Regions from separate parts of the Nocardiopsis sp. YSL2 genome, predicted to be linked through region 1. Evidence: riboswitches for the same ligand, from Rfam matches in the RefSeq annotation. Region 1 holds a riboswitch; the other holds the start of a gene.
The links. Region 1 has a riboswitch for cobalamin ahead of cobN (cobaltochelatase subunit CobN). Riboswitches for the same ligand answer to the same signal wherever they lie in the genome.

Region 1 (4,411 bases):
CTCCAGGCCGAGGTCGCGGTGCAGCTCCGCGGCGCGCATCAGGGACCAGATCTCGCCCCGGACCGCGGGCAGCTTCGCCGGGTCCATGGCCGCGATGTTGGCGTGCTCGTCGAGCAGCTGCTCCAGGCGCGCGATATCGCCGTAGCTCTCCGCGCGGGCCATCGGCGGGATGAGGTGGTCGACGACGGTGGCGTGGGCGCGGCGCTTGGCCTGGGCCCCCTCGCCCGGGTCGTTGACCAGGAACGGGTAGACGAGCGGCAGGCCGCCGAGCACGGCGTCGGTGGCGCAGGACGCCGACAGCGCCGCGTTCTTGCCGGGCAGCCACTCCAGTGAGCCGTGCTTGCCGAGGTGCACGACGGCGTGGGCGCCGAAGCCGTGCTCCAGCCAGCGGTAGGCGGCCAGGTAGTGGTGGCTCGGGGGCAGGTCGGGGTCGTGGTAGATCGCGATGGGGTTCTCGCCGAAGCCGCGCGGCGGCTGGACCAGGACGACGACGTTGCCGGCGCGCATCGCGGCGAGGACGAGTTCGCCCTCGTCGTTGACGTACAGGCGGCCGGGTGCGGGCCCCCACGCCTCGGTCATCGCGTCCTTGAGCGCCGCGGGCAGGTCCTCGGTCCAGGCGGCGTACTGCTCGGGCGTGATCCGGACCTGGGCGTCGGTCAGCTGGACGGAGGTCAGCCAGTCCTCGTCCTGGCCGCCCGCCGCGATCAGGGCGTGGATCAGCGCGTCGCCGGCCTCGGTGTCGTCCTCCAGGTCGAGTCCGGGCAGGTCGCCGGGCTCGCCCAGGTCGTGTCCCTCCGCCCGCAGCCGGCGCAGCAGCCGGACCAGCGAGCGGGGGGTGTCGAGGCCGACGGCGTTGCCGATGCGGGAGTGCTTGGTGGGGTAGGCCGACAGCACGACCGCGATCCGCTTCTCGGCCGGGGGCACGTGCCGCAGCCGGGCGTGGGCGGCCGCGATCCCGGCCAGGCGGGCGCAGCGCTCGGGGTCGGCGACGTAGCGGGGCAGCCCGTCCTGGTCGATCTCCTTGAAGGAGAACGGCACGGTGATGATCCGGCCGTCGAACTCCGGGATGGCGATCTGGCTCGCCGAGTCGAGCGGGGTGACGCCGTCGTCGGAGGCCTCCCACTCGGCGCGCGAGCTGGTCAGGCACAGTCCCTGGAGGACGGGGACGTCCAGCGCCGCCATCCGTTCCACGTCCCATGCCTCGTCGTCGCCGCCGGCGCTCGCGGAGGCGGGCACGCTGCCGCCGGCCGCCAGGACGGTGACGACCAGGACGTCGAACGCGCGCAGCGCCTCGAAGAGTTCGTCGGGCGCCGAGCGCAGGGAGCCCGCGAAGACGGGGACGCCCACGGCCTGCCCGGTCGCGTCGACGGCGTCGGCGAGGGCGTGCGCGAACGCGGTGTTGCCGCCGGCCTCGTGCGCCCGGTAGTAGAGGATGCCGACCCGGGGAAGCGAGGGATCGACCGGCTCGGCCCGCTCGGCGAAGCCCCACTGCGGGACGGGTGCGGGCGGGTCGAAGCCCTCGCCGGTCAGCAGCACGGTGTCGGACAGGAAGGCGTGCAGCCGCCCGAGGTTGGCGGGGCCGCCCTGGGCGAGGTAGCGGTGGGCGTCGGCCGCCAGGCCGATGGGGACGGTGGAGTGCTCCATCAGCTCGGCGCTGGGCTGCTGTTCGCCGCTGAGCACGACCAGGGGCGTGCCCCGCTCGCGGACGGCGGCCAGGCCCGGCCACAGGTCGTGCGGCGAGCCGAGCAGCCGCACCACGACGAGGTCGGCGCCCTCGACGGCGGCGATGAGCTCGGTGTCGGAGGCGCGGGACGGGTTCGCCCACGCGTAGTCGGCTCCGCAGGCGCGCGCGGAGAGCAGGTCGGTGTCGGACGTGGACAGCAGAGCGATCCGTACCGTCATGGCCGGAGTCCTCCCTCGGGGTTCTCGCCCCATCGGCGGTAGGAACGTTCGAGGCCAGTGTCTGGCTGTACCCCTGGCGGGGGTCTCACAGTGGCGGAACCGCCCCGGACTCGCACCGGGTTCCTGCGCCTCGAGCGAAGGATCCACACCTTAACGGTCCGCCGCCGTTTCCGCTGTGGCGGGTGACTCCCGAGCCGCCTCAGCGCAGGAACCGGATGACCGGGTATCCGGGCCCGGCGTCGACTTCCGCGCGCACGCCGTAGACCTCGCCGATGAGGGACGGGGTCAGCACCGCCTCCGGTGTGCCCTCGGCGACGACCCGGCCGCCGCGCAGCACCACGAGCCGGTCGCAGTACATGGCGGCCAGGTTGAGGTCGTGCATGGCGATCACGGTGGTGACCGCCAGTCCCGCGACCAGTTCCATCAGGTCGAGCTGGTACTGGATGTCGAGGTGGTTGGTCGGCTCGTCGAGCAGCAGCTCGGTCGGCTCCTGTGCCAGGGCGCGGGCGATCTGGGCGCGCTGGCGCTCTCCGCCCGAGAGCGTGTGCCAGGACCGGTCGGCCAGGCCGGTGAGGCCGGCGCGTTCCAGGGCCGCCGTCACGGCCTCCAGGTCGGCGGCGGACATGGGCGCCCAGGCGCGGCGGTGCGGGATCCGTCCCAGGGCCACGACGTCGCGGACCGTCAGCTCGGTCTGGGTGTGCGCGTTCTGCTCGACGGCGGCCACGCGCCGCGCCGCCGCCCGGCGCGCGGTCCGCACGAGCGGCCGCCCGTCCAGGGTGACCACGCCGGAGGAGGGGGCGAGGACGCCGCCGAGCAGGCGCAGCAGTGTCGACTTCCCGGAGCCGTTGGGGCCCAGCAGGCCGATGGTCTGCCCGGTACGCGGAGCGAGGGTGACGCCGTCGAGGATGAGCCGGCCGCCGACCAGCCGGCTCACGCGTTCGGCGCGCAGCCCCGCCTCATGCTCGTCGGCTTGGGCCCGGTGGTCGGCCACGGCCGGTTCGGTGTCGTTCACGTCGTCCTCCTGACCCGGTACAGCACGGCGATGAAGGCGGGCACGCCGATGAGGGAGGTCATCACGCCCACCGGGATCTCCTGCGGGTCCAGCACGGTGCGCGCCGCGGTGTCCACCCACACCAGGAAGACGGCGCCGCTCAGCGCCGTCACGGGCAGGAGCCGGGCGTGCGCCGACCCGGTGAGCGCGCGGGCTGCGTGCGGCAGGACCAGGCCCACGAAGCCGATCGCCCCGGCCGAGCTGACCAGGGCCGCGGTGAGCAGGGCCGTGGCGGTCAGGAGCAGCAGGCGGGCCCGGACCACCCGGACGCCCAGGTGCGCCGCGGCCTCCTCGCCGAACGCGAAGGCGTCCAGGGTGGTGGTGTGGGCGAGGCAGACGGCGAGGACGCCGGCCAGCACCGCCGCGCACAGGGCCACGTCCGCCCATCCGGCGCCGCCGAGCGACCCCAGCAGCCAGAACAGCACGCCCCGGGTCGTCTCGGCGTCCGCGGAGGTGAGGACGATGAACGAGGTGAGCCCCCCGAACAGCTGCATGGCCGCGACCCCCGAGAGGACCACGCGGTCCATGGTCGGGCCGAGGCTCTGGGCGAGGACCACCACCATCGCGAAGGAGAGCACCGCGCCGGCGAAGGCGCCGGCCGACAGCGACACCACGCCGCCGCCCCAGCCGAGGACGATCACGGCCACCGCCCCGGTCGAGGCCCCGGAGGACACCCCCAGCACGAACGGGTCGGCCAGCGGGTTGCGGAGCAGGGACTGCATGACGGCGCCGCACAGGGCCAGCCCGGCGCCGCACACCGCGGCGAGCAGGGTCCGGGGCATCCGGAGGTTCCAGACGATGCCCTCGCGCAGCGGGCTCAGGGGGCTGTCGCCCAGCCCCAGACGCGCCGACACCGAGCGCCAGACGTCGGCCGTGGTGATGTCCGCGGGGCCGATGGTGACGGTGATCGCGATCGAGACCGCGAGGACCACGAGTCCGCCGGTGGTGAGCAGCGCGGAACGCGCACCCCTCACTGGGTGAACCCGAGGTCCCGCAGACCGGCGGCGACGTGCTCGATCCCCTCGACCGTGCGGATCGAGGGGTTCATCGCCTGGCCGCTGAGCAGGATGTAGCGGTCCTCCCGGACCGCGGTGAGGTTGCGGGTGGCGGGGTCGGATTCCAGGAACTCGATCTTGGCGTCCGCGGACTCCGCCGTCTGGGCCTCGCGGGTCAGGTCGCCGAGCACGATGACGTCGGGGTCGCGGTCGGCCACGGTCTCCCAGTTGATCTGCGGCCACTCGTCGTGGGTGTCGTCGAACGCGTTCTGCGCGCCGACCGCCCGGGTGATGGCGCCGGGAGCGCCGCAGCACCCGGCGAGGTAGGGCGACCGCGAGTCGGAGAACCAGTACATGAGGGAGGTGTCGGAGGCGTCCAGGTCCGCGGTCGCCGCGTCCACGCGCCCCTCCAGCTCGGCGACGAGCGCGTCCCCGCGCTCCTCCACGCCGAAGATCCGCGCGA
Region 2 (4,411 bases), 1.9 Mb from region 1:
CGCCGGGCTCGGTGGTACCGAGCAGCTGGGAGACGGTGACCATGGTGTAGCCGCGCGCGTCCAGCTCACGGATGATCTCGTGGGACGCGGTGATCGACGTGTCGTGGATGTCGTGCATGAGGATGATGGCGCCGTCGGAGGCACCGTTCAGCGCGCGGCCCTTCACGATCGACGCGTTGCGGTCCTTCCAGTCGTTGGTGTCGACGCTCCACAGGATCTGCGCCAGCCCCATGTCCGCGGTCACGGCCGCGACGCTGTCGTCGGTCGCGCCGTACGGCGGACGCATGAGGTCGGGGGTGTAGCCGGTCTCGCGGTAGATCTGTGCCTGCACGGTGGCCAGCTCCGACCGCACAGCGCTCTCGCTCAGGCCCGTCAGGTCGGGGTGGCCGAGCGTGTGGTTGGCGATCTCGTGCCCCTCGGCGTAGGCCCGCCGGACCGTCATCGGGTCCGCCATGACCGGCACACCGGTGACGAAGAACGTGGCCCGCGCGTCGTACTCCGCCAGGGTGTCCAGCAGCGCGGGGGTGCCCCCACCGGGACCGTCGTCGTAGGTCAGGGCCACGCACCTGGTCTCGGGGTCGGAGCAGTCGACCTCGTCGTCGACGGGGGACAGGTGGCCCGGCGTCGGGTCGTCCCGGCCGTCCTTGTCCGCCTCGGGCGGCTCGGCGATGGCGAACCCCCGTACCCCGACGGTCGCCGCGTCGCGCACCCGCGCGCCCAGCTCCGACAGCAGGGGCTCGGTCCCCTCGCGGTCCAGCACCGCGTGCACGCGGCCCTCGTCGGGCGCCGCCACCTGCCCGTCGTCGAACTCCACGACCAGGTCGCCGTCCGGGTTGAACCCGACGGAGTCGTACAGCGCGCCGACCGGGTGGATGGTGTCGGTGTACGCGGAGTCCGGAACGCGTTCCCTGACCAGTCCGTTGGCCTCCGCCAGCTGGTCCTGTCCGCCGAACAGGCGCGTGGACTCGAAGGTCTGCCCGGTGGCGGTGTCGTACCAGTAGGTGCTGTGGCACTCCCGGGTGCCCTCGGAGTCGGTCTCCATGCTCGTCATACGCACGCCCACCACGCCGTCGTTGGCGGCGGTGAGCTGCCACTCGGCCTCGTAGGACTCCGCGCCCGGGTTGGCGGCGTCGAACGCCTCGACGCCGGCGGCCAGTGTCCGGTCGAGGAAGTCGGTGAGCGGCTCGGCGTTGGGCAGGACGGGGTAGCGGACCACCACGTCGAGGTCGCCGTCGTAGGCGAGTTCGGCCTCGTCGAGGTCCACGACCTCGGCGGGGTCGACCACCGTCAGCTCGTCGGGTTCGCCGGTCGCGGGTATCTCGGGAGCACTCGCGTCCTCGGTGGACCCGTTCGAGGCGGTCTCCGAGTCGACGGGGGCCAGGGGCCCCGAGGGACGGGTCGCCAGGTACACCAGTCCCAACAGGACCACCATCGCGACCACAACCGTGATCAGGGGGCGATCAGGTGCCATCGTGGGGTGGGACGGCTTGTTCACCAGGGGTTCTCCACGTTCATCTGCAGACGAACGTTCGCGCGGAGCCGGGGTGCTCCCGCGCGCAACGCTTGTTCATGTGTTGTGTGACGCCCGACACGGAGCGGGGGTTCGCGCGGAAATCGGGCGCATGGCAAGGGATTCTGCGCCGGGTGCAGGGGCGAAGCGGGGGTCTCCCTATACTTGCAGGCGTGGAAGGTACACAGTCCACGAACGCGCCGGTCCGAGCCCCGGACCACAGTGGGCTGTGTCGCAAGAGGGAACCCGGTGCGAGTCCGGGACTGCCCCGCAGCGGTGAGTGGGAACGAAAGTCGCCATGAGCACTGGCACTCCGACCGGAACGGTCGGCGGCTGGGAAGCGGCGTCGAGTAGGTGAGCCGGTCGACCGGCACCGCCCACGAGTCCGAAGACCTGCCTCCGCCCGGTGGCGCACCCGTGCCGCCGGTGGTCCCGCGCCCCGAGGGAGGGCCAAGGGCGGTGGCAGGCGTGCGCGTCCCGGACGCGCTCTGACGCGTGCCCGCGTCCTTCTCTCCTACCCTCGGCCGGGACCCGGCTTTCGACGAGGGGAGAGAAGCTCATGACCACTACTCCGGCGGCCCCGCGGCCGTCCGTGCGCTCCACCGTGCACGGCTACCCGAGGATCGGCCCGCGCCGCGAACTCAAGCGCGCCTGCGAGTCCTACTGGAAGGGGGCCATCGGCGCCCGGGAGCTCGACACCGTCGCCTCCGCCCTGCGCTCGGGCGTCCTGGCCCAGCTGCGCGCGGCGGGCGTCGACGACCTGCCCTCCAACACCTTCTCCCTCTACGACCACGTCCTGGACACCGCGGTCCTGTTCGATCTGGTCCCCTCACGCTTCGCCTCCCCTGCCGCCGCGGCCGACCGCGACGAGGAGCTGCGCCGCTACTTCGCGATGGCCCGCGGCGACGAGGGCGCACCGCCGCTGGAGATGACCAAGTGGTTCGACACGAACTACCACTACCTGGTGCCCGAACTCTCGCCGCGCACCCGGCCCCGCCTGGTCGGAGACAAGCCCGTCGCCGAGTTCCGGGAGGCCGCCGCCGAGGGGTACCACACCCGTCCGGTCCTGCTCGGGCCGCTGACCTTCCTGATGCTCGCCAAGGCCGCTGACGACGCCCCGGCGGGCTGGGATCCGCTCAGCCTGCTCGACCAGCTGCTCGACGCCTACACCCTGCTCCTGGGCGAGTTGAGGTCGGCCGGGGCCACCGAGGTCCAGCTCGACGAACCGATCCTGGCCACCGACGAGGGCCGCGCCGCCACCGACCGCCTGGAGCGCGTCTACCAGCGGCTGGGATCGCTCACCGAGCGCCCCGCCCTGTCGGTGTCCACCTACTTCGGCTCCATCGGCGCCCCCGCGCTGCGCGTGCTCAAGGAGTCCCCGGTCGAGGCGGTGGGTCTGGACCTGGTGACCGACGGCGAGGCCGTCGACGACCTGGTGCAGGTGTCCGGGCTGGGTTCGACCCGGCTGGTGGCCGGGGTCGTGGACGGGCGCAACGTGTGGCGCACCGACGTGCGGGCCGCCGCGGCCACGCTCGGCACACTGCTCGCCCTGACCGACGAGCTCACCGTCGGTACCTCCTGCTCCCTGCTGCACGTGCCCATCGACCTGGACGCCGAGACCGCACTGGAGCCCGAACTGCGCGGAGCCCTGGCCTTCGCCAAGCAGAAGGCCGCGGAAGTGGCCCTGCTCGGCCGCGTCCTCTCCGAGGGCTCCGAGGGGGCCGACGTCGACGACGCGTCGGCCACCCGGCCCCCGTCCTTCACCGACGCCCGTGTACGCGCACGCCTGGACGCGCTCGGCCCGCAGGCGGAACGACGCACCAAGGTACGCGGCCTGCCCACGGACACGCCCCTGACCACCACCACGATCGGGTCCTTCCCCCAGACCCCCGACCTGCGCCGCGCCCGCGCCGCCCACCGCCGGGGCGAACTGTCGGAGCAGGACTACACCAAGCTCCTGCGCGAGGAGATCGACCGCGTCATCGCACTCCAGGAGGACATCGGCCTGGACGTCCTCGTGCACGGCGAGCCCGAGCGCAACGACATGGTCCAGTACTTCGCCGAGCACCTTCGGGGCTTCGGCACCACCGAGTTCGGATGGGTGCAGTCCTACGGGTCCCGGTGCGTGCGCCCGCCGATCCTCTACGGGGACGTCTCCCGGCCCGAACCGATGACGGTCGAGTGGATCACCTACGCACAGGGTCGGACCGACAAACCGGTCAAGGGCATGCTCACCGGACCCGTCACGATGCTGGCCTGGTCGTTCGTCCGCACCGACCAGCCCTTGGGCGAGACCGCCCGCCAGGTCGGACTGGCCCTGCGCGACGAGGTCACCGACCTGGAGCGCGCCGGGATCCGGCACATCCAGGTGGACGAGGCCGCACTGCGCGAGCTGTTGCCGCTGCGCCGGGAGCGGCGCCAGGCCTACCTCGACTGGGCGGTGGGCTCCTTCCGGCTGGCGACCAGCGGTGTCGCGCCGACCACGACCGTCCACACGCACATGTGCTACTCGGAGTTCGGCCTGATCGTCGACGGCATCGAGGCGCTCGACGCCGACGTCACGAGTGTCGAGGCGGCCCGCTCACGCATGGAGCTGGTGGCCGACCTGGGCCGCCGCGGCTACCGCAGGGGGATCGGCCCGGGGGTGTACGACATCCACTCGCCACGGGTGCCCTCGGTGGAGGAGATCGTGGAGTCGCTGCGCCTGGCGGTCGCCCACATCGACGCGGACAAGGTGTGGGTCAACCCCGACTGCGGGCTCAAGACCCGCCGCTACGCCGAGGCGGAGCAGGCCCTGCGCAACATGGTCGAGGCCGCCCGTCGCGTCCGCGCCGAGCTCGAAGCCGGGATCCCACGGGACCGACCGGTCCTGCGGGGACGCCGGTAGCGGAGGAGGCCCGC

Region 2: linked by a shared signal. The riboswitch ahead of metE (5-methyltetrahydropteroyltriglutamate--homocysteine S-methyltransferase) and the one ahead of cobN (cobaltochelatase subunit CobN) in region 1 are both predicted to bind cobalamin.

Annotation. Positions count from the first base shown of each region.
Region 1 covers NZ_JAMOAO010000001.1:2,742,089-2,746,499, reverse strand. The annotation lists gene cobN (cobaltochelatase subunit CobN) at 1-1,902, opposite strand, end outside; cobalamin riboswitch at 1,937-2,070, opposite strand; gene M1P99_RS11920 (ABC transporter ATP-binding protein) at 2,102-2,914, opposite strand; gene M1P99_RS11915 (iron ABC transporter permease) at 2,911-3,927, opposite strand; gene M1P99_RS11910 (ABC transporter substrate-binding protein) at 3,924-4,411, opposite strand, start outside.
Region 2 covers NZ_JAMOAO010000001.1:4,603,531-4,607,941, forward strand. The annotation lists gene M1P99_RS20215 (polysaccharide deacetylase family protein) at 1-1,471, opposite strand, end outside; cobalamin riboswitch at 1,733-1,907, shown strand; gene metE (5-methyltetrahydropteroyltriglutamate--homocysteine S-methyltransferase) at 2,070-4,397, shown strand.